3 regions of the Acetivibrio cellulolyticus CD2 genome follow, and region 1 is predicted to be linked to each of the others. Evidence: riboswitches for the same ligand, from Rfam matches in the RefSeq annotation. Region 1 holds a riboswitch; each other region holds the start of a gene.

Region 1 (8,348 bases):
AAATTATGAGATGGTACATTTTCTTTATCAATTGTCAAAATTAAATACGGAACATCTGAATTTGTAAAACACCAGTCTACCAAAGCAGAAGTAGCTTCACTTCCATAACCTTGTTTATAATAATCATTAGAAATAAAGTAGGCAACTTCTACTTCATTTAATGAATCCTCTAATCCCATTCCTACCATACCAATCATTTTATCCGTATCTTTTAATGCAACAACATATCTCTTGTTCTCATAGATATCAGTTGAATTTTTCTGTGTTTGATGCCAATCGATATACCCGTAGTAAGATTCAGGAGAACTACCAGCTTCAGACCAATCTCTCATAAATCGCACAATGTTTTCTTGTCTAACTATCTTAAACAGGTCTTCTGCATCTCTTCTTTCAAAGTCTCTTATTATTAGTCTGTTTGTTTCTATTCTCATTATCTTAAATCCTCCAATTTTAGGTTCTTATCATATAAAATGCATAAGTGAATTAACTAAATCTTTAAAGCCTGATTTCAAAACCGGCCCAAGGATGCGCCGTCTTCCTATTCAAATACCGGTCTCATAAAACTTCTCTCATAACTTATAATACATCTTGTTTTTTCTGCATATTCAAATGCTACCTGACAATCTTTATCTGTAAGAATATTTTTACGATACTCCTCATATTTGGCAAGGTCTGGGAAACTAAATAAAGCATAAGCTATATTATTTGCTCCTTCATATGGCATGAAATATCCATGATGTACTCCACCCATTCTATTAACAATAGTTATCCATATCTTACCATATTCTTCGAATTCCTTTGATTTGTAAGGGTCTATTATATACTTTAAGTAACAAGTTACCATCATTGCACCTCTTGATTCAAATTTTGTACTAAGTAAAATTTACTTTTGACCAAACCCAAATACATTAACTACAAACCCAATTACTATTAAAGCAACACCTGTCAAAAATAAAAAAATATTTTCATTAGAACCAATAAAAATGGTTATTAATACCGCTCCTATAATAGTGATTTCTATCCCTAGGAGCATTAACTGGGTAGAAGTTTTGCCTATTTCTAGTTTACCTAGAATGACTATTGTTAAAAATGCTGCAATGATAGCAACTGCAATTTCCATGACTAAACACCTTCCCTAAAATAGATCTACTAATATTATACCGCAAAAATATACGCTCGATAGCCACTCGTACCTAAGATAAAAGGAAAAAGGTCTTCTAAATCAACATGTGAAAAACCTGTCCAAGAATTAGAGCCCCTTAATTAGAATCTATTACTAACTGTCTCAATTGAGTATATAGCATCTTTACACAAAGAGTATTCAACCTTTGACTTCATTAACTCAATAAGTGTTGGGAAACCTATATAATGCATATGAACTTTAATCTTTGTTTTATCAGTTATCAACGCCAGTTCAAGCATTGATTTACTGAAGCCCACTTTCTTTATGTCATTCCACATAATTACTTTTTGCTTTCCTGTTATACCAATATACGTTATCTTTTCTTCGTTAGCCTCAATTTTAACTCTTTTTGCAACTAAAACTAGTGGCACACTTAAGCCTAGAAATAATAAGACAAGGCCGATAACAATAAATAAATCTTGGTTTGATTTCACAGTTCCTAAACTTGCAATAATACCAATTATAGCGGTAAAAGCTATACCAATATATCCAATAATCGCATAAGCTTTGTTCATTTTTAGAATAATAGTACCTTCCTCATTGATGATTGGCTGTTTTTTAGAACTTGCTAATAAGTACTTCATCAAAACAGAAACAACTACAACAATTATCACAGTGCTAATATAATTCACTTTGACCCCTCCAACCTTTTATCAATCTTTATACAATTATACCAAAAAGACACTAATTGTAAAACCTTGTTTTTTCAAGGTTATATTATTAATTTTACTATTGAGCATTGCTACGTAACAGGGGTTTCATATTGATATACCTTATTTAGAAGTATAATAAAATAATTAAGATAATTCATTAGTTGATTATAGTATAATGTGTATATATAAACAAAAATGAACGATTAGAGAATGGGGGATTTTGAATGGGACTTCTTCGTGAAATATTTGGACCAAGCAGAAAGGAAATTTGGCAGGTGCTATCGGAGCAAATGGGCAGTGAATATATTGAGGGAGGCTTTTTTTCAGGGGATAAAGTAGTTGCACATGTAAAGGAATGGATTGTAACTATGGATACATATACAGTATCAACTGGTAAATCCAGTGTAACATATACCAGGATTAGGGCGCCCTATGTAAATAAGGACGGATTCAGATTCAAAATATACAGAAGTGGGGCGTTTAGTGAAATTGGGGCGTTCCTGGGGATGCAGGATGTTGAAGTGGGATTTGAAGAGTTTGACAGAGAGTTTGTTATAAAAGGAAATGACGAACAAAAGTTAAAAGATTTGTTTTTAAATACACAGATAAGGAGTCTTATTGAAATTCAACCAAGATTCCATCTTGAAGTAAAGGATGATGAAGGCTGGTTTGGAGCTGGTTTTCCAGATGGAGTTGATGAATTGTATTTTTTGGTTCCAGGGGTTATAAAGGATATAGATTTGCTAAAAGCTCTTTTTGAGGTGTATTCAGAGATACTGAATCAATTATGCATTATAGGCTCGGCATACGAAAGCGATCCTGGAGTCACGTTAAAATGAGGAGTTCTACTCTAATACATTTGACAACTTGTGTTAACTTGTGCTAAAATACATCAACATAATAAAAAATGGACAGGGGAGCTTGTGTAGCAGGCTGAGAGGAAGTTAGCAACTTCGACCCTTACACCTGATTTGGGTAATGCCAACGTAGGAAGTAGTACAATTGCGTATTTGCGGGAAATGCCTAATGGTGTTTCCTGCTTTTTGTTTTCCTGTTCATGAAGTAAAGGGGATGGAATTTTTGAAAGAGATTAAGTATTTGATCATGGAGTGATATGGTTTGGCGCAGCGGTATCTATTATGATTATTGCTGCTGTACTTTGTATTATTGTGAATAAATAAAACTAACTGGAGGGGAAAAGCATGTTTAATGAAATGCTTGAAAATATTAAGAAGACACATCCGCTTGTGCATTGTATAACCAATTATGTTACAGTGAACGACTGTGCCAACATTTTGATTGCCTGTGGCGGTTCTCCAATTATGTCGGACGATACGGGTGAAGTTGAAGAGATTACTTCTATTTGCGGCGGCCTGGACTTAAACATCGGAACACTTAATAAGAACACCATTCCGTCTATGTTTTTGGCTGGAAAGCGGTCAAATGCGCTGGGGCATCCTGTCATTCTTGATCCTGTAGGAGCAGGAGCATCAAATCTTCGCACTGAGACAGCGCAAAAGCTGCTGGACGAGGTGAAATTCACTGCGATCCGCGGGAATATTTCAGAAATTAAAGCGCTTTCACAGGGAAAAGGAACAACAAGGGGTGTTGATGCTGATGTTGCAGATACTGTAACAGACGAGACTCTTGAAGGTGCAGTTGCTTTTGCAAAGGCATTTTCAAAAAAGACAGGTGCAGTGATAGCAATTACAGGTGCAATTGATATTGTAGCAGATGAAAAAAATGCTTACATTATCCGAAACGGTAATTCGATGCTGGCACAAATTACTGGAAGTGGCTGCATGCTGACAGCAATGACAGGAGCATATTTGGTTGCCAATCCAGGCAGAGTACTCGAAGCAACTGCTGCAGCAGTATGTGCAATGGGACTTTGTGGTGAATTGGCTTTTGAAAGGTTGGAAAAAATCGGCGGTGGAAATTCTACATACAGAAATTATTTGATTGATGCGGTTTACAGCCTTGATGGTGAAACTTTGATGCGAGGTGCTAAATATGAAATTAAGTAAACAAGCAATGCTTTTGTATGTAGTGACAGACCGTGCATGGCTTGGTGAGCATACTCTTGCTGAACAGGTAGAAAAAGCATTAAAAGGTGGTGCAACCTTTATTCAACTACGAGAAAAGGAGTTGGATTACGATTCCTTTTTGGCTGAAGCCAAAGAAATCAAAGTGCTATGTGAACGCTATCACATTCCGTTTGTCATCAATGACAATGTAAATGTGGCAATTGCATGTAATGCTGACGGCGTACATATAGGACAAAGCGATATGGAAGCTAGGAATGTGCGTGAAATGCTGGGGGAAGGCAAAATTATCGGAGTTTCTGCACAGACTGTGGAGCAGGCAATTCTTGCTGAACAGCATGGAGCAGATTACATCGGTGTTGGGGCGGTGTTTTCTACCTCAACAAAATCTGATGCAGATGCGGTTTCTCAGGAAACACTGAAAGCAATTTGCAATTGTGTAAATATACCGGTGGTTGCAATCGGTGGAATTGGTGCACATAATATTTTGGAGCTTTCGGGAACAGGTATTGACGGGGTTGCGGTTATTTCTGCTGTTTTTGCACAACCGGATATCAGGGGAGCAGCGGAAGAACTTCTAAGGCTTTCAGAGAAAATGGTGAAATACGAAAATAAAAGCACGGCTAAGGAAAAATAAATAAGGAGATTCGAATGATGATAAAGAAAGTATTAACCATTGCTGGCTCTGACTGTAGCGGCGGAGCTGGTATTCAGGCAGATATAAAAACAATTACAGTGCATAGGATGTATGCGATGAGTGCAATCACTGCGTTGACCGCACAAAATACAACAGGCGTCTACGGAGTTTTGGAGGCAACTCCTGAATTTGTTGCTCAGCAGATTGACTGCATATTTTCAGACATTCGTCCTGATGCAGTTAAAATAGGAATGGTTTCAAACAGCCGGATTATTGAAGTTATTGCAAACAAGCTGATTGAGTATAATGCAGAAAACATTGTTGTTGACCCCGTTATGGTTGCTACAAGCGGCAGCCGCCTTCTCTGTGACGAAGCGATGGAGACACTGATTACAAAACTGCTTCCTCTCGGTACAGTTATCACACCTAATATTCCGGAGGCGGAAACACTATGTGGCTTTAAGATTCAGAACGGATCTGATATGATAAAGGCTGCAGAAAAGATTTCGAATATGGTAAGCGGTGGAATACTGATTAAAGGTGGACATTTTGAAAGTACTGCCGATGATTTACTATATATTGGCGGGAAAACTCATTGGTTTAAAGCTGAACGCGTGAACAACCCTAATGCGCATGGAACAGGATGCACATTATCATCTGCTATCGCCTGCAATCTCGCTGATGGCTATACTTTAGAGCAAAGTGTTGAAAATGCAAAAAGGTATATTACAGGTGCACTCAAGGCGGAACTGAATCTTGGGGAGGGCAGCGGACCTCTAAAGCATACATACAATATATAACTAGCATGACAAAGAAGTTTTTGAATGGTCCGTATATAAATCACATTTTAAATCTGCCGGGATCATACTGCCCGGCTTCCTTTATGCCCGAAATTACTGTTTTGAGCATTTAGCAAGAAACCCAAACTAGAAAGTGGAAATATCTGCATAAAATCCCCACAATGCAGTTTGGGATTAGATTACAAGCAAAAGTTCTGCGTGCAGAACTTTTTATCCTAAATTATACCTATTCACAAATTCATTTATCGCAGTACTTAACTGTGCAAGCTGATTTTTAAGGTTTTCTTTTTCTTCATCACTAGAAATAACAATGTTTGACTTGCTTAGTTTCCCGGTCAAACTTTTTATAAAACCAAGAGCCAGTTTATAGTTTTCCTTCCCATCTTTTTCGGCATCTTTGGGTTCTTCTGTTTCAGGCTTGTAATTTGTCAGCTTGTTATATGCGTTAATTTGGCCTTCTTCACTCCGCATTCTTGCGATTTTTACAAGTTCTCGTTTGGCTAACTCAGGGTTTGCTTTGTACCTTTCCTTGATAGTGTCGGACAGTTTGTTTATACTAAGTGTTTCACTGATGGTATTTGGGGCTTTGTTAAAAACCTCTGATAGTTTTTCATTTGAATACTTGTATTTGTCTTTTAAACGCTGGAACGCTTCTGCTTCTTCTAATGGAGTTAAATCCTGCCTTAAAATGTTTTCAACCAAGGCTACTTTATCTGCCTCGTTTCCGTCAATAACAATGGCTGGAATCTCGCTTAACTGAGCTTTTTTGGCTGCTTGATATCGTCTTTCTCCTGCTACTATTATTTTTTGACCACTTTCATTTACATAGTAGATTATGGGCTGCAATACACCATATTGTTTTATGGATTCTGCCAGCTCACTAAGTGCTGTTTCATCAAAATACTTTCTAGGCTGGTTTGGGTCAGGCTGAAACTCTGCAATTGGCGTTTTTAACTGTGAAATATCATTTGGCATGGTATCAACTCCTCGTAGTTTAATTATAAGAAGGTTATCGGATACTTTTTCCAAATAATATATACCTGATTTAAGCTAGTGTATAAGTGTTTCTGCAAATCTGCTTTAAGCCACTCACGAAGCAAAATTCTGGGCAAACCAATCCCCCATTTTTGAAGGACTGACGAAGACATTCTTAAAGAATCTACACAGTGGCTTATAAGCATCTGATATGCAACCGCAAATAGACATTACAGTGTCAAGGCACGAAGAGTATACAATAAAATCTTTATCGTATACTCTTCATGTCCCTGTTAGTAATTTAAGAGGCTTTACAATAGGGATATAGGTTATAGGTATAAGGAGTACTTGTTAGGTACGATATGTCACTTAATATTCAATTCATCTCGATAACCTTATCATCACTTTATGAAGAAAACAATTGACAACTATAGCACAAATTTAAAGACTGTAAGAAGACAATACCACTTGACAAGAAGTTATAAAATAATAAAATTGCGGTTGTCTTGAAAATATGGTATATTAACAATTGTAAAATGATATCATTTATTTGATAGTGAATTCTATTATATAAAAGGTTATTATAGAGAGGACTGGAAATATGATTGACCTTGAAAAGTTTATATCAAATGATATAAAAACCCAAGAACTAATTAGCAGTATTTTGAAACATAATAATGAAAATATTATGATGAAAATTAAAGAACTGAATAATTATTTATTTAAAGAGCTGTGCCTTAAAGAGTATTTGGATGAGTGTGAGCCAGAGTACTGTTCTTTTAGACTAAGCAATACATGTCCATATGTAGTAATAATTAAGTTAATGTATTCAAAATATAAGATAAATCTTATAAAGGAAACAGTTAGTAATTAATAATTAAATATTAGAGTAATATACTAAATTTAAAGGTGAAAATATGAAAAAAATTGTTATAATCATAAATGGTCGAGGCGGTGTTGGAAAGGACACCCTTTGTAGTTTCATTAGTCGATACTATAAAACTATCAATGTATCCGCAATTACTCCAATAAAACAAATGGCTTCATGTTATGGATGGAATGGAGAAAAAGACGAAAAATCAAGACGTTTTTTATCAGAACTTAAGCGTGTATTTATTGAATATAATGACCTTCCTAATCAATATTTAGTAGCAGAGTATAAAAAGTTTTTAGATGATGATAATATGATTATGTTTGTGCATATTAGGGAAAAAGACCAGATCTCAAAGTTTATTGAGAGTGTTGGTGGACACTGTATAACATTATTGGTTAGAAGCAATATATTTGGTTCAACTAATTTTATCTACAGAAATTATTCTGATGACAATGTAGAAGATTACACTTACGATTACTATTATGATAATAATAAGCCATTAGAATTGGCAGAAAAAGATTTTTTTGATTTTTTTAATATGATTTTAAATAGTGAGCATGTAATTTAACTTTTAACCCTATTATAAAGCTATAAGTTTATAAATAGTGGAATGGAGAAGTAAATTAATGAAGTTGCGAAATTTAACTGTTGTTTACATTTTTGACCAAAATAGAATTCTTATGATGCATCGATTTGCTTCAAAAGTATCAAATGTACCATACTGGACAGGAATTGGCGGTCATTTTGAGGAAAATGAACTTAACGATCCGCAAAAATGTTTATTGCGCGAATTGTTTGAGGAAACTGGTATTGAAGTTAATTCAATAGAGAAGTTAAATTTAAAATATATTGTACTAAATAATGTTGGACATGAAATCCAACAGCAGTATGTATTTTTTGCGCAACTCAAAAATAAGCACGTGAAACTAATCGATTGTACAGAGGGGCATGCAGTTTGGATTGATGCTGCTCATGTTTTTGGTTTACATATGTCTTATACTAATACTGCCATCCTTAAGCATTACTTCAATATTGGTTTAAATTCTAAAAAAATGTATGTTGGTATTTCTGAAAAAGATAGTACAAGCGTATCAATTATCCCATTATAAAATCAGGAGAAATATTGTAAAACTAGATAAAATATTGTAGAATAGTACATAGTTGTTAATCTTAATTTGAGG
Region 2 (8,348 bases), 780 kb from region 1:
GCAGCAGCAATATTAACCCTCGGTGAGATTGGCAGAACGTTCTCATTTACCTCTCTTTCAAAATCTCCTACAATATAAAACCTTTCATGCACTTTCCTTACAATGATATCATCGCTTCTCCCCCACCCACCCAATCCGGATGCCGAAACAAGCAACTTTCCTGATGAGAAAAAGCTTTCTGCCATAACTGTCTTGTAAAAAACTTTATCAAAGGCTTCAACAACAACATCACAATCTTTAAATATCTCCTTTATGTTCTCACGATCTACTTTTGTTTGGAGAATATCAATTTCAATATCAGGATTAATTTTCAAAAGGTTTGACTTGAGAGCTTCTACTTTCGGAAGATAAAGTTGATCCAAAAAATAAAATTGTCTGTTCAGATTTGATGGCTCTACTAAATCGAAGTCCACAATTTTAAACTTTGTAAATCCACTTCTTACAAGGTTAAACGCACAGTTTGATCCCAAACCTCCAGCACCTGCTATTCCTATTTTTATTTGTTGAATTTTACTCAACCTGTCATGTCCTATATAATCTGATAAGCCCTTCTCAAAACTATTCATTTTTTCACCATCCCGAGTGATAAATAGAATACTACTCTCATTTTTTTACTTGCCCTCGCACGAGTACAATACAAAAAGCAAATATTTGATTATTTCTAAATTGCTTGCCAATCCTTAAATACAGGTTGATAGCCCTTACTATAAATCGATTTTTTCATTTCTTCAACATTTCTCTTATCAGATATATCGAATTGTCCTTCACTCTTAGATTCAAGCGTATGTCCTCCAACCTCAGTCGATGAACCTGCGGACATTTTTGTCGCTCCGAGCCCAATGAGATTATCACGAAACTCCGCGCATTCTCTGGTTGAAACAGTTATCCCTGCCCTGGGCATAAACAATCTGAACGCCAGCATTATTTGTACAAGGCTCCTGTCATCAACATTAAACTTCGGATGAAATTCCCCATTATGTGGTCTCATTCTGGGCATAGAAACACTAATTTCGGTATCCGCATATTTGGTTTGCAGATAGTCAGCATGCAATCCTGTAAAAAATGCCTCCTTTCTCCAATCATCCAGCCCCAACAAAGCACCTATATTTACACTTCTCATTCCTGCAATACAGGCCCTTTCAGGTGCATCAAGCCTGAACCTGTAATTCCTCTTCGGTCCTTTGAGGTGAAGTTCCTTATAAATATCTTCATTATATACTTCCTGATACATCGTAAACCCGTCAACCCCCGCTCCAATAAGCTCTTCGTACTCACTTATATCCAAAGGATATACTTCTATGGATATGGACCTGAAGTACTTTTTGAGAACAATTATACATTCCTTAATGTACTCAACGGAACTATGAATTCTAGACTCCCCTGTCAAAAGCAGAATATGTCTTAAACCAGTTTCGGATATAATTTTCGCCTCTTTTTCAACCTCATCTAATGTGAGCTTCTTCCTTAGAATGTCGTTTGATATGTTAAACCCGCAGTATACACACTGGTTAACGCAGTAGTTTGCCACATAAATGGGGGTATAAAGGAAAATTACCTTTCCAAAATGCTGTAATGTAAGCCTCTTTGACTTTTGGGCCATATCCTCAAGATGTCTTCCTGCCTTATCCGACAAAAGAGCAAGGAATTCCAGGTCGCTTATTCTCTCCTTGTTAATAATACTTATAATATAATCATCAGTAAGGTTGCTAAAAAAATCTTCAAAATTGAAATTCTTATACTCCACATAATTTTCGTAAAAACTCATTAATACACCTCTTTTCAAATGCTGGATGGAAATACTTTGCTCATTCCTTATGCAAGAAATCCTGTCAGTGGTGAAGATGCTTCTGCGAAATCCTTAACAGCACCTGCACCTGAAAGAAATGCTTTTCTTCCTGCCAAAACCGCATGTCCAAAAGCCTCTCCCATCTTAACAGGATCACCGGCCGTAGCAATAGCAGTATTGACAAGCACTGCTGCAGCACCTAATTCCATTGCTTCAGCTGCTTCGGATGGCTTGCCTAAACCTGCATCAACAATGATCGGCAAGTCTATTTCATCAATCAAAATTTTCACCAGTTCCCTTGTCTTGAGTCCTTTATTGGTTCCAATCGGAGCTCCCAATGGCATAACAGCTGATGCTCCTGCTTTCTTAAGCAATTTAGCTGCCATAAGATCCGGACTCATGTATGAAAGTACTACAAACCCTTCATTTGCCAGCATCTCTGTTGCCTTGATAGTTTCAAAGTTATCCGGCAAAAGATATTTATTGTCTGATACCACTTCAATCTTTATCCAATTTCCACATCCCATTGCACGGGCAAGTCTTGCTATCCTTACAGCTTCATCTGCATCTCTGGCACCTGATGTATTTGGCATCAGAATACAATCCTTCGGTATGTGATTTATCATGTTCTCTTCTTCAGAGTCAAAATCTATTCTTCTTAAAGCAACTGTAACAACCTGAGCGCCCGAGCTTTTAACAACCTGTGGAATAATCCGGTTTGATGGAAATTTGCCCGTACCGATAAACAGCCTGCTGCATAGCTCCTTTCCACCAATAAGCAACTTATCTTCCATTTTATCAACCTCCCCCAACAAATCTTAGCACTTCAACATTATCAGCTTCTTTCAATACAGTGGTTTTCCAGTCATCTTTAATTAAAATATCAAAATTGTATTCAATTATAACTCTTTCAGGCTCTATACCTTTAAATTCAAGCAGTTCAAACATAGTCATTACTTTTTCAAGTTCTGTATTCTTGCCGTTTAATGTAATTTTCAACAATCTCACCCCCATTCAAGCACTAAAAAACGCTTGCACATATAGGCAAGCGTTATAATTCATTGTAAATCTACACAAGCTTCCCTACGGCGGCACTAACCGCATCAGGTTCAAAGGGTTAAGAGCAATGCTCTTTCTCAGCCTAACGGCACCCCCAGCAAATATTCAATTTCATTTGACGACATTATATATTACCAAAAGAAATATGTAAATATAAAAGTTTCCAAATTTTTTAATCAGACAAGAGAAGCAATGTAATTCATTATTTCTTCCCGGCCATCCTTAGTCTCCGAAGAAAACGGAATCAACATATTACCACTGCCAAGTTCCAAAGTGTTTGAAATATCTGAAAGTCTTTCTTTTACCTTCGACCGTGGTATCTTGTCCTTCTTAGTTGCTACAACTATAAACGGCAGTGATGAACTTGTCAGCCATTTAGACATCATTTGATCATCCTCAGAAGGTGAATGTCTTATATCTACAAGCATAACAACAAGTTTAAGCTTCTTGCTCTCATTCAAATAAGTCTCTATTGACTCTCCCCATGCAGACTTAATGTCTTTTGAAACCTTGGCATAACCATACCCTGGCAAATCAACAAAATACAAGACATCATCAATATTATAGAAATTGATTTCCCTTGTCTTGCCGGGTTTAGAAGCAATCCTTGCCAAACTCTTTCTATTTAGAAGAGCGTTTATCAATGATGACTTTCCCACATTAGACCTGCCAACAAAAGTTACCTCCGGTATATCATTGTCAGGATACTGCTCAGGCTTTACAGCCCCTTTTTCAAATCTTGCATTATTGATGTTCAATTTAATAACTCCTTAACATATTTTTCTAGTATTTATGACCAATACCTTCCGCTATATTTTTCTTAAACTCTATTGCTCCAAATAGCTTATTTAAAAAAATCGAAAATAATATATAAGCGATTCCTTACGTCATATTATAGCAATAAAGTATGAAAATATTAAGTCTATTTCTAATTATATTTGAGATATTCCTCTATTCCACCGTTGTATATCGTGCTTATTCTGTCTCCAAAAAAACTCTTATATGTTGCAACAGTGGTTGTACTGTTTAGTAAGACAACAGCCATCTCAGGTTTTCTTTCTTTCCTATGGCTTAATTTGAGTTCTGATATTTTCATAAGGTGTTTAAACTCATAATCCGCCTGTGGCAGTGAATACCCTACAAAAATCCATTTCTCCGCACCAGTCAATGCATCCTCTGCCTGATTCCATAATTCTGGGAAAGAGCTCTCCCTAAAAGATTTTCTGAAGCTGAAAGTAGCAATGTGCGATGATATTTTATCTCCGCAAATAAAACAATTCTCACTGTCTTTGGTTTGAGGCCTGATTGCCCTAAATTCATCAAACAACTCAAAATCCATTGTTTTAAAACCCGCTTTCTTTATCAGTGGAATATCATCATAGTTATCATTAATTAACACTCTACAGTTATCACAATACAGCCAATTGCTTGAACCATGAATTTTAATTATCTTCAGAGGTTCTGTTGTGTCACCAATCTCCTTTCTCCAGCTTTTACCACCATTACAGTAATCTATAGCAATAACCGGATTTATAAGTTTTATATAGTTTTCCAATACAGTGTCCCAGTTAAGAACTATAAAATCTACTTTACTATAATTTGCTATCAACTTGCAAATTAAATTCTTAACGTCTTCAGAATAACTATATTTCTCCTTCAAAATTGTAAACAGCCTATAAACCAGAAATCTTCTAACAGCCCTAAGGCGTATAGAAGAATATTTTATACCAAGATGATGTCCTGAATTTGTAGCTATATCTATACTGGTCAAAATGTCATCCAAACCTGGCATTGTTGAGCCCTTTGAATAACTAAAGACTTCTTCATAAAATCTTTTTAATACTAAAGAAATCGCATTTTCAAATTCATCCTTATAGCAGCTTTCAACCAGTAATTCCGGTATCTCAGATTGAACAGGCAGCCCGGAATTTTTTGAAAAGCCTGCCCCAAGTATTACTGCAACTCTCATGTTTACTCCCGATTAGTTTCTTAGTTTAGTCTTAGTTTCTCTAAAAAAGTTAATTTTATCAATTATTTTCTTCTAATTGATTTTAAGACACTTTTATGATAAAATTTTTATATTATTGGAGGTGAAAATGGGTATGGCATCTTTTCAGAATTGGATTTATTTGCTTGCAGGTGCAGCTTTGTTGGGTGTTTCATTTTTCTTTCTTATGCGTTCTGCCAACAAAAATTTAGAGGAACTAAAATCAAAGTCAAAAAAGAGAAGGTAATCATTTTATAAAACAATTATCCAGGAAGTTTAAATAAAAAAAATAGATTATACTAAAGTTTTGCTTTTTTGCAATGCTAAAAGCTTAAGATTTCACTTTCTTAAGCTTTTTAATTTGATAGATTTTCAAAGCAGATGTACTTTAGGCTAACTACCTCTGAGATTTTGGTTTATAATCAATACATAAGTTGTATCTTGATAGTACAAAACTTTCATGGTATAATTTATAATAAGATAAAGACAGAGAATGTGTTACAACTATACTATATTAACTATGCAATTTATATATAGTATTTTATTTTTTAAGGGGGAATTTTATATGGATTCATCTCAGGATAAACAAAAGCTGGTAACAAAGTTCAACGAAATTCAGGAGGAGATATTACGAATCGGCTGGAATGGAGTTCTCGAAAAATATCATCCGGATATGAATTGTGACGATGTTGATGCAGCTAAAACATTTAAAATGTATAAGAGCATTTATGAGAACATGAAAAAGCGCATGATAGTACAATATTAAATAAGTTTGGTTAAAGGTTGATTGATAAAGTCAACCTTTTTTAATGCCTAAGAAAGTGTATTCCTTCCACTTTTTTATTTGGGAAATTCAAAAAAAGAAGAGCTTGATTAAGCTCTCTTCAAGGGAGTAAATTTATATTTAAAAGGTCTTCCGACCTGTTGTATTTATATTATCTCTAGTTAATTAATAAATTGTGAATAATCTATTAATTTTAAAATCTATATACAGTATTGCGGCCTCCACTTACTTGAATCCTTTATGGTTTGTTTAAGTATTACTGCTGACAGGATTTATTTTTTGCAAGCAAAAAGAGCCATCATCTGTGGCTCTAAATTGGAGGGAAAAATATTTAAAATGTTTTTCATTATTATATTTTTATTTTACCTTTAAATAATTACTAATTTGTGAATATACTATTAACTTTTATAATAAATTTCGTTATTCCATCTTATATTAACCCATTTGTACTTCAAAAAACTTCACTAATAGAAATAAAACTGACAATTTTAAAGGGACGCAAGAATATATTAGAAATAGAATATTTCTAATAGTGAAGTGATTATACATGAAAAAATCAAGAAAAAAAAGGCGCATATATAGGTTGGTAAGTATTGGTGATACCGTGTTTGCCCCCTGTGCAAAAGATGTTTATAGAAAAGCTATAGTTGTTGATACTCAAGAAAAAAATGATAATATAGCATTGAGAATACAATTTGATACTGGTGCTGTCCATTTTATTTCAGCGGAATTATGTTATAGAGTAATCAACGGTGTAGCTATTCCTATAGAAAAACCACGAACAAAATTGCAAAAATTTATTGTTTGGGTTTTAAGAAAACTTGGCCTGAGTGAGATGTAGGCCTGCACTTAATTTGGTAATATCCTCTGCCAAAAATTACTCATATGAACACATACTCTTTAACAGATAGCAAAAAGTTCCAAAAATTTAGAAGAACAGCAAAAAACTCGCCGTTTTAAGGCGAGCGTCAATGGTTCTATCTATATGCAATCATTTAACAGATGACTACTTTGGCTTACTAACAGGAAGCTTTTTCGTTACCAGAAGTAACATTAATACTAAAAGCGAAGGTACTAAAGATATACATATACCCTCGGTAAACCCAACAGGTGTATAAGTTATTTTGATTTTGTGTGTACCAGCAGTCAGTGGTATAGTAATCAGTGAATCGGCAAATGTCTTTAATTCAACTTCCTTACCGTCAACATATGCCCTCCACCCCTGATCATACGGTATAGAAGTAAAAAGTACATCACCTTCATTTGCGCTAACCGTACCACTAACACTACCATTATGATAATTATCTACATGAAGTTCCTTTGATTTTAGAGCAGCCACAGATCTTTCATAGATTTCCTTATTCAAATAGCACAATTTCCCTTCAATATTTCCCGAGTTATTGACTGCTACTTTAACATTTTCTCCTTCATTAAAAGTTCCTATATATTGAACGCATCTTGTTTCATTTGTAAACAATTTAGCTGTATTTTCACCATTAACCAAAAGGTCGCCATCGCCTTCGCTAGTTGTAAAAAATGCATAAACCGGCATACCATTTGAAACAAAATTATATTCTACTGCATTTCCAATATCCGTAGCAGTGTTTTCTAAATAATTAAAGCAATCATCATTTGAATTAGTTAAAGCCTTAATTAGTCGATTCTGTGACTCGAAAGAGTTATCACTAAATTGGAATCCAAATAGCGACTGTTCATTTACTGCAGTTCCAATAGAAAGCGCATTGGAATTGTGATATAGCTTTGCAGAGCCACTTTCTTTCACAGGGCTATAGTATGGTGAAACGGGATGCTCCGATATAACATATCTCACCGAAAATACTGCATCTGTTACCATTGTGGAACCAAAATATGAACTCCACATCCAAGATTGAGCCATCCCCATCTTTTGTAGTAAATTATTTACATATCTGTTATAAGTCGAACTATAATGAGTAATTCCATTGTAGCCAAAACCTATAGATTCATTCTTGGTTCGTTCAAAAGTTGCACCAACTCGGAAAAAACCGTCTTTATCCTTATTTGTTTCAGCAACTAAAGGTGTAATCCGTTCTTTATATTCATGATATGATTCATAACTTTCATAACCAAATTCATTGTTCAGGCCTTTAAAAATAGCAATAGTATTTCCGTACATATCAACTGAGCATATTATAAGAAGTACTAAGGCAATAAGTGGCTTTGTCAGCTTTAATTCTAAAAAAGCTCTGTATGCCGTGAGTATTATCAAAAACGAAAATACAAAACTATACCGGTATGGAAACCAGTTTGGAAACTGAAATACATGCCACACCTTATCCAATGAGCAAATCCATAGACTAAAAAACAACAAGAGAGTAAACAGCCCTGTTAGAAGTTTGCTATGCAGGCTTATTTTCTTTAAAGCGAAAAAGATCACGAACAGTAACAACGCAATAATTCCACAATAAATAAAAGGACTACCAGAGTTTGTAATAGAATCGTAGCTCCCTGGCTGCAACTTTTGTAAGAAGTCATGCATAGAAAAATTGAATTTACTATTGTAATCTACACCTCTTGTACCGATTTTACCTTGGAATAAGGATGCCAAAGTTGGTAGGAGTAAAAAAGCCCCCCAAGAAGCAGCTACAATAACACTAAAAACAAACTTACGCAAACTTTGCAGAATCGCTCTTACACCAAGTTTTTCCTCCAAGCAACGGTAAAGAAAATATATAGCCGTAAAAATACCAATC
Region 3 (8,348 bases), on a different contig from region 1:
TTTCTAATCCTATAAAGCTTGGCTGATTAATCCCGTCCCATCTTAAAAGGCTATAATAGCCTGACATAAAAATCGGCATAATAATGATTACTGCAAATAATAACAACGCTGGGAATATAAATAATATTATGGCCAATTTATTTTGCCTTACAGATTCCATCATAACCCCCCATTCATATTTTGTTTAAATAATCAAACCTTCCAAACATTAAATAGTTCACTATTCTTCTATTCTTTGAATATGGCAGCGATTCATTTCTGGATACCACTGCCATATTCATGTTTGAAAGGTTCGATTTACTTATTCGAGGTTCTTCTTCATTGACTTAACAAAATCTTCAGGAGTTATATTACCAACAAACATTTCCTGTAATAGTGTCAGGTATTCACCTGCATCTTCAGCTTCCATGGTGGTATCAAACCACAGTGTAAATGATGTTGCATTTGCTGCATAATCAGCTAATTTTTTAGTTATTGGATTTACTTTACTATCATCATAATCCTTTTTCCAAACTGCAAGACCTGCTCCGTCAAGATATGAATATTTCGAAATACTTCTAGTGAGTTCAAATGCAGCCTTACCTGCAAGATCAGGATTCTTAGTTGATGCACTTACCATAATAGTATCAACTGCACCGCCCATAAAGTCTGTTGCTTTTGCCTTACCACCTGCCAGAGGAAATGGAATTACATCGTAATCCGCAGGGTTTTCAGTGTCTGTTTGAATGGAACCTGCCATCCAGCTACCTGTTGTATACATTGCAACCTTACCGCTGTAGAACAATGCACTTGCTTCATCGTTTGATAATCCGGTTGCGCCTTTATGAAAAGCCCCCATTTCAACGAGTTGTTTGAATTTCTTGGCAGACGCCAGAAAGTCTGGATCATCGTAACTCTGCCCTTCTTTTTTAAGCGCTGCCTTTACCTTTTCTGGGCCTGCACATTTTAATGTCAAAGCATCGTGGGTCATAGCCAGCACCCAAATATCCTTTGCACTGATACCGATGGGGGTAATACCTTTTTGTATAAGCTTATCACAAACTTGTACCAGTTCATCGAATGTGGTCGGCGCTTTAAGCCCATTTTCATCAAAGATTTTTTTATTGTAGAATAGCGCTGAAATAGGGGTTGTGTATGTAGATCCGTAAATTTTTCCGTTATATGTTGCATATGTTAATGCCGCTTCTGACAACTGTTCCTTATATTCACCTGTATAATATTTGTCAATAGCCAGTACTTTTCCGGATTCTACAAATGGTTTGGAAAATCCACCGCCCCATGTATAGAAAAGGTCAGGAAGGTTATTTGCAGACACAGCTGTTTTAATTTTTGTCTTGTAAGCTTCGTTTTCAAATGTTTCATGAACAATTTTCACTCCAGGATTTGCTGCCTCGAAGTCTTTTATAGCCTTAGTAAACGCCTTACTAAATGCATCACTTTCTGTTGCAATGCTCCAGAGTGTCAGTGTTGTTTCAGTTTTTGGCGGATTATTATCTGACGTTGATGTTTCCTTTTTGCTTGATGCACACCCACTCATAAGAGATGCAATCATTACAACAGACAATACTGTGCTTAACAGCCTTTTTACCATTGTTTGTCTCCCCCTTATACATTATTTGTGATTTAATTATATTAAATATCGCACAACAGAAGAACGGACTATTTTTACTTGTAATGTGTAAAATTTTTACTTTATTAGTGTTGTATTTATAAATCGTCAAAATAGTATAGGATTAAACTTTCTGTCCTTCATGAAATATCTACACTTATCATCTCTTACATACTTGTATTTCAATTACTGATATGCTATTATTAATGCAATTAAGGAATGGCTGAAATATTACTTCGAATTTTTCAGGTATCCTATTATTTCAAACATTCTAAATATATTAATGCATAGGGGTGCTGGTTCTGCCGGCTGAGAGTAAGGGTTTTTCCCTTCAACCCATAACCTGATCTGGGTAATGCCAGCGTAGGGAATGAGTATATAATGTATTACCGCCTATGTTGGGCGGTTTTTGTTGTTTTTAAGGATTATGAAAGGATGATTAAGTTATGGCAATTGTTAATGTGTCACTGCAAGTTATTCCAAATGTGCCTGAAAGTCAGATTTATCCTGTTGTGGATAAAGTCATTGATATGATAGCTAAAAGCGGTGTCAAGTATGAAGTTGGACCAATGGAAACCACAATGGAGGGTGAACTCGACCTCCTTATGGAAATTGTCAAGAAAGCACAAGGAATATGTGTGTCTGAAGGCGCAAGCAGAGTTTGTTCTGTAGTTAAAATTGATTACAAAGAGGAAGGCGTGACCATGGATGAAAAGATTTCGAAATACAGATAATCCTTTTTATCCATCAATAGCCTTTATTGTTTTCATTGTAATATGGGAAATAGTAACAAAAGCAAATAACATAAAAGAATACATACTCCCATCTCCTTCAGCTATCCTGAATGAGTTTACAAAATCCGGCGATCTATTGCTTTATCATTCATTGACGACAATAACAGAAACCGTCTTAGGCTTTATATTGGGTATAATACTGGCGGTTTTACTTTCAGTGATCATGAGCAGCCTGAAGATTTTCCGTAATATTTTTTACCCTTTTATGGTTCTTTCCCAAACAGTACCTATTATTGCAATTGCTCCAATCATTACAATATGGTTTGGAATAGGGATTGTATCAAAATTAATTATTTGTGTTCTGGTAGTATTTTTTCCGGTAACACTTAATTTAACCGAAGGGCTGAACTCATATGACAAAGATCTGGAGGATTTGCTTAAATGTATGAACGCTAGCAAACTCCAGATATTCACAAAATTAAAACTTCCCTCAGCACTGGTTTACTTCTTTTCAGGACTTAAAATCGCAGCTGCCTACGCTGTTATGGGAGCTGTAATGTCTGAGTGGACAGGTGCTGAAAGCGGACTTGGTATTTTTCTTACCCGTTCCATGAAATCTTTCAATACAGCTGCAATGTTCGCAGACATTGTACTTATTTCAGCTTTTAGCATTTTATTATTTATATTTATAAGCATACTAGAGAAAAAAACTATTAAATGGAATTTGAAAGGATGAATATTGTGAAAAAAAACATACTTATATTACTTTGCTTGACATTTATTTTTACTATTACTGCTTCCGGCTGCAGTACAAACAAAAGAATTGAAGCCCCAAGTGAAACTTTTCCGGCATCTAAAGGCAGTTCTGAACTTCAGAAGGTTAGCTTTGTACTTGATTGGACCCCAAATACAAATCATACAGGAATTTATGTTTCCAAAGTAAAAGGCTTTTTTGCAGATGAAGGTTTGGATGTCTCTATAATTCAGCCTGGCGAATCTTCTGCCGATCAGCTTGTAGCTGCCAACACTGCACAATTCGGAATAAGCTACCAGGAAGGTGTTACCTTTGCCCGAGCTGCAGGTATACCTTTAGTATCACTTGCTGCTGTAATACAGCATAACACATCGGGATTTGGTTCCCTGAAAAGCAAAGGAATCGTATCTCCAAAGGATTTCGAAGGTAAAAAATATGGTGGCTGGGGTTCTGAAGTTGAAGCTGCAATGGTAAAACAAGTTGTCAAAGCTGCAGGCGGAAATCCTGAAAAGGTTGAAATCCTTACAACTGGTACATCAGATTTCCTTCAGGCAAGTGAATTGGGGCAAATTGATTTTGCTTGGATATTTGAGGGATGGGATTATATCAATGCCTCAAATAAAGGAGCAGAACTTAACTATATTCCCCTCAGGGAACTTTCCGACGTTTTTGACTACTATACTCCTGTAATAGTTACAAATGAAGACAACATCAATAACAATCGCGAGCTTGTTGAGAAATTCATGAGAGCTGTTCAAAAAGGCTATCAATTTACTATTTCAAATCCTGATGAAGCTGCAGAATGCTTGCTTCAACTAGCACCTGAGCTCGATAGAGAGCTTGTTACCAAAAGCCAGAAATATCTTGCTTCAAAATATCAGGACGATGCGCCTTACTGGGGAATGCAAAAGAAAGAAGTTTGGGAAAAATATATGAATTGGCTTTTTGAAAACAAATTTATCGATTCTGCAATTGATGTTGAAAAAGCATTTACAAATGACTTTTTGCAAACAGGAAAATAATAAGCTATTTGCAGCGGGTGAAAAATGAACACTAAAATTGAAATTAAAAACTTAAAAAAATCATTTATACGAAATAAAGAAACACTTGAGGTCTTAAGCGATATAAACCTGGTTCTCTTTGAAAATCAGTTTGTATCGCTGATAGGCCCAAGCGGCTGTGGTAAAAGTACTTTACTTAGAATTCTGGCAGGTCTGGAAGATAATTTTTGCGGAGATATACTTTTAAATGGTCAGAACCTAAGTAATTCTTCCAGCCAATTTTGCTATATGCCTCAAAAGGATCTTCTTATGCCATGGCGAACAGTATATAAAAACATCATTCTCCCTCTCGAAATAAACAGGAAACTTGATAGAGCTGAAAGCCTTGGAGTTACAAGCCTGATAAAGGAATTCGGTCTTGAAGGTTTTGAAAACTTTTATCCTTCGGAAATATCCGGCGGAATGAAACAGAGAGCCGGTTTACTTCGAACTTTTTTGATGAACAATGATATAATGCTTCTTGATGAGCCCTTTGGAGCCTTGGATGAAATTACTCGTATGAATATGCAGGAATGGCTGCTCAAGGTCTTAAGCGAGCATAAAAAAAGCGTACTCTTCATAACACATGACATTGAAGAAGCAATCTTTCTATCCGATAGAGTGTATGTACTGTCCGATAGACCTGCCTCTGTTTTAAAAACTGTAGATATAGAATTTCCAAGGCCAAGAACAAGGGAAATGCTTTCAACCAATGAATTTCTCAAATACAAGGATATTATATTGAAAGCACTTCGCTAATTGCAAAACATACCGTAGCGAAGGTTATATTTTCAGCATTCCTAATCTATATTTTTTTAGCACTTGTAAGCTTTTAGGACAATTTGGATAGAACTTCAACTTAGATATGATCTGCAAAGCCCTTGACAATAAGTTTCTCACCCGTTGAGAAACTTATTAAAATATTTTGATTGTCACTTTTATCCATACCAAAAAAATATACAGAAAGTGCATCCTTACTTCTTAGCAACACAGCTTTTTAGAGTATTAGCAACTGATGTATGAAAAAACAAATTCCTATCTATGAAAGTATGCATTTTGAGCACCGTAAGCTTGTGCTAAAAGCCTTTCAGATTCATAAATAACTCCAGTAGGGTTATTTGCAAAGTCCAGTTCCTGCATACCATTAGCATCAATCTGGAATACACGCTCACCTAGGTACTCTCTGAACTCTTTAAGTCCATTTCCCTTTTTGTGACCAGGAACGTGAAACTGTGCCACATTATCATCCACATAATTTTTTACCGCATCAAAGAGCGGTGACTGGAGCAAGGGAGGAGTAATCTACTTAGCTATTTAAAGGATATTGCAAACAAAGAGATTTTGTTATAAAATATTCTTATAGGAAAGGATATTTTTACTGATAAGACAAGTCCTTTAGCTGATTTGAGCAAAGCATCTTTTATCGTTGTACCAACACTATTTAACTTCTATCTGATTCTATAGATTTCGTATTATATTTCAAATAATTTTCAAGGTTTTTATAAATTTCTGCCCAGAGAAGGGTGGAAGTTTGCAAATTATAATAAATATTAGTCATAGGAGGAAAACTAAATGAGATTTAAAAATTGTGTAGTTGCTGTTGTATTTGTGTTTTTATTAGCAAATATAGTAGCACCCGGTTCTTTGTTCTCCAGCATAAATGGCGTAGTGGTCAGTGCTGAAACCATTTCTACGGAAAATTACCAGGTGAGTAGCAAGATTTGTCTAAATTCTATTGGTTATTTTCCTGATGCACCAAAAAAGGCAACTATTGCTGCAAGTTGTACCAGTTTTCAACTGGTAACTTCCGCCGGTGAAGTTGTTTTTACCGGAACACCAACTTCAATGCAGGATTCAGACACCGGAGAGCAGGTATACATAGCAGATTTTTCGACTGTAACGCAAACAGGATCGTATATTCTCATTGTTCCTGGAGTAGGAAAAAGTGTTACTTTCAAGATATCTTCAAATGTATATAATGACGCATATAAAACTTCCATGTTGGGTATGTATTTGTGGAGATGTGGAAATGAAGTATCTGCAACATATAATGGGAATACGTTTTCCCATGCAGCATGCCACACTCAGGATGCAAGCACAAAGTATATAAACGGTCAGGACGTAAAAAAAGACAGTACAAAAGGATGGCACGATGCCGGAGATTACAATAAGTATGTAGTTAATGCAGGGATAACTGTAGGAGCTATGTTTATGGCATGGGAACAATTTGAGGATCAGATTAAATCCCTTCAGCTTACTTTGCCGTCAAATGAAAGTAATAATTCAATGCCGGATTTTCTTGATGAAATGAAGTTTGAAACTGATTGGTTGTTAACTATGCAATATCCGGATGGGAGCGGAAAAGTAAGCCATAAGGTAAGTACCTTGTCATTCGGTGATTTTTCTTTACCAAATTTTGAAACTACGCCAAGATATTTTGTTCCATGGAGCAGTGCTGCAACAGCTGATTTTGTAGCTATGATGGCTATGGCAGGCAGAATATTCAAGCCTTATGATTCTGAATATGCTCAGAAATGTATAGACGCTGCCAAAGTTAGTTACAACTTCTTAAAAAACAATCCTAGTAATACTGCTGCAAATCAGTCAGGTTTTTCAACAGGGGAATATGCAACTACAGATCCGGATGACAGACTCTGGGCGGCTGCAGAAATGTGGGAAACACTTGGAGATGCTGATTATCTACAGGATTTTGAAACAAGGGCAAATTCCAAAAGCATAAAGATTGATTCGGATTTTGACTGGGCAGATGTTGGTAACCTTGGAATGTTTACTTATCTTCGTTCATCTAGAACAGGCAAAAACCAATCTTTATATAATTCAATCAAAACGGAACTTCTTTCAGTTGCAAATGAATTGGTAACTACAGCAAACAGCCACGGATATGGAAGACCTATGGGGAAAATGTATTACTGGGGTTGCAACGGAACTGTAGTAAGACAGACAATGATACTTCAACTGGCTAACCAATTGGAGCCAAAAGCTGCGTATATCAATTCTTCACTTGATGCTGTCGGGCATGTATTGGGTAGAAATTATTATGGACGTTCATATGTTACAGGTCTTGGAGTAAATCCTCCTATGAATCCTCACGACAGACGTTCAGGCGGGGATAATATAAGAGATCCATGGCCTGGATATCTTGTTGGTGGTGGACACACTGCTAAAGGCTGGGTGGACATTCAAGACAGTTATCAAACAAATGAAATTGCTATTAACTGGAATGGTGCATTAATATATGCTCTTGCGGCATTTGTTAAGACTGGTTCAACTACTGTGCCAACACCAACAGTAACAGTTGGACCAACACCTTCGAACAACGTTGTAAAGGGTGATGTTGATGGAAATGGAACGTTAAATTCAATTGACTTTGCCTATGTTAGACAATTCCTTCTGGGAATGATAAAAACGTTCCCATCATCAAACGGCGATAAAGCTGCTGATATGGATGGGAATGGAAGCATTAACTCAATTGACTTCGCATTAATGAGACAGGATTTACTTGGTATGTAAGCAATTTTCAGCAGATCGATGAAGAGTGTTAGTGTGTAAAATAGCGTGATCAACAACAAAAATCATATATTAGACTTGAATACCAAAACCCTCCATTTGATAATTTACTCCTATCAAATGGAGGGTTTTTGCTTGTTTCTCAACATCTTTTCCTTGAGGTAATACTGATTTTATAAAATCTCCATCCCCTTTAAAACAACCATCTGTTGCGATCACATGTAAATGAGGATTAAAGTTAAAAAAATCTCCAAATGTTTGTACAGCTATAACAACACCAGGAACCGTCTTGAAGGTTTTGAAAACTTTTATCCTTCGGAAATATCCGGCGGAATGAAACAGAGAGCCGGTTTACTTCGAACTTTTTTGATGAACAATGATGGAATAGAGCTTTGCTCATTGAACTAGGCTTAAGGATTTGGTTAACCAATTCCAAATGCTCGGATATGTGACGACATTTTCTGATTTTCTAATTTCCAAAGCGCCTTGCAAACACATTTCTGTAAAATAATCTACGTTTTACGAATCAGAAAAACATTCCGGTTACATATACTGTCAGTATTGCTCCAAGTGCTACTAAAACCAAACTTTTTCCCTTATAAGCAAGGGCTAAAGCAATGGCAGTTCCACAAAGGGCAGTCTTATAGTTGCCAGTTGATGTTATAATATCCGGAAATGTAAGC

Evidence for each region. Region 1 has a riboswitch for thiamine pyrophosphate ahead of thiM (hydroxyethylthiazole kinase). Riboswitches for the same ligand answer to the same signal wherever they lie in the genome.
Region 2: linked by a shared signal. The riboswitch ahead of thiS (sulfur carrier protein ThiS) and the one ahead of thiM (hydroxyethylthiazole kinase) in region 1 are both predicted to bind thiamine pyrophosphate.
Region 3: linked by a shared signal. The riboswitch ahead of ACECE_RS0205360 (thiamine-binding protein) and the one ahead of thiM (hydroxyethylthiazole kinase) in region 1 are both predicted to bind thiamine pyrophosphate.

The regions. Positions count from the first base shown of each region.
Region 1 covers NZ_JH556659.1:321,618-329,965, forward strand. The annotation lists gene ACECE_RS0221420 (GNAT family N-acetyltransferase) at 1-431, opposite strand, end outside; gene ACECE_RS0221425 (NIPSNAP family protein) at 539-847, opposite strand; gene ACECE_RS0221430 (hypothetical protein) at 884-1,120, opposite strand; gene ACECE_RS0221435 (hypothetical protein) at 1,264-1,815, opposite strand; gene ACECE_RS0221440 (hypothetical protein) at 2,061-2,675, shown strand; TPP riboswitch at 2,740-2,846, shown strand; gene thiM (hydroxyethylthiazole kinase) at 3,039-3,863, shown strand; gene thiE (thiamine phosphate synthase) at 3,850-4,518, shown strand; gene thiD (bifunctional hydroxymethylpyrimidine kinase/phosphomethylpyrimidine kinase) at 4,536-5,318, shown strand; gene ACECE_RS28495 (ParB/RepB/Spo0J family partition protein) at 5,529-6,293, opposite strand; gene ACECE_RS0221465 (hypothetical protein) at 6,895-7,167, shown strand; gene ACECE_RS0221470 (hypothetical protein) at 7,211-7,735, shown strand; gene ACECE_RS28500 (NUDIX domain-containing protein) at 7,794-8,276, shown strand.
Region 2 covers NZ_JH556659.1:1,096,863-1,105,210, forward strand. The annotation lists gene thiF (sulfur carrier protein ThiS adenylyltransferase ThiF) at 1-566, opposite strand, end outside; gene thiH (2-iminoacetate synthase ThiH) at 662-1,765, opposite strand; gene ACECE_RS0224815 (thiazole synthase) at 1,813-2,580, opposite strand; gene thiS (sulfur carrier protein ThiS) at 2,585-2,785, opposite strand; TPP riboswitch at 2,850-2,951, opposite strand; gene yihA (ribosome biogenesis GTP-binding protein YihA/YsxC) at 3,022-3,603, opposite strand; gene ACECE_RS0224830 (SIR2 family protein) at 3,774-4,814, opposite strand; gene ACECE_RS30800 (LPXTG cell wall anchor domain-containing protein) at 4,942-5,079, shown strand; gene ACECE_RS0224840 (hypothetical protein) at 5,398-5,598, shown strand; gene ACECE_RS0224845 (hypothetical protein) at 6,164-6,457, shown strand; gene ACECE_RS0224850 (YfhO family protein) at 6,623-8,348, opposite strand, start outside.
Region 3 covers NZ_JH556653.1:687,808-696,155, forward strand. The annotation lists gene ACECE_RS32285 (hypothetical protein) at 1-67, opposite strand, end outside; gene ACECE_RS0205355 (extracellular solute-binding protein) at 302-1,591, opposite strand; TPP riboswitch at 1,889-1,996, shown strand; gene ACECE_RS0205360 (thiamine-binding protein) at 2,056-2,343, shown strand; gene ACECE_RS0205365 (ABC transporter permease) at 2,318-3,079, shown strand; gene ACECE_RS0205370 (ABC transporter substrate-binding protein) at 3,076-4,119, shown strand; gene ACECE_RS0205375 (ABC transporter ATP-binding protein) at 4,144-4,896, shown strand; gene ACECE_RS0205380 (arginine decarboxylase) at 5,173-5,427, opposite strand; gene ACECE_RS0205385 (glycoside hydrolase family 9 protein) at 5,710-7,668, shown strand; gene ACECE_RS32535 (hypothetical protein) at 7,738-7,884, opposite strand; partial or broken gene ACECE_RS32540 (hypothetical protein) at 7,888-7,977, opposite strand; partial or broken gene ACECE_RS32290 (ABC transporter ATP-binding protein) at 7,954-8,046, shown strand; gene ACECE_RS0205400 (AzlD domain-containing protein) at 8,192-8,348, opposite strand, start outside.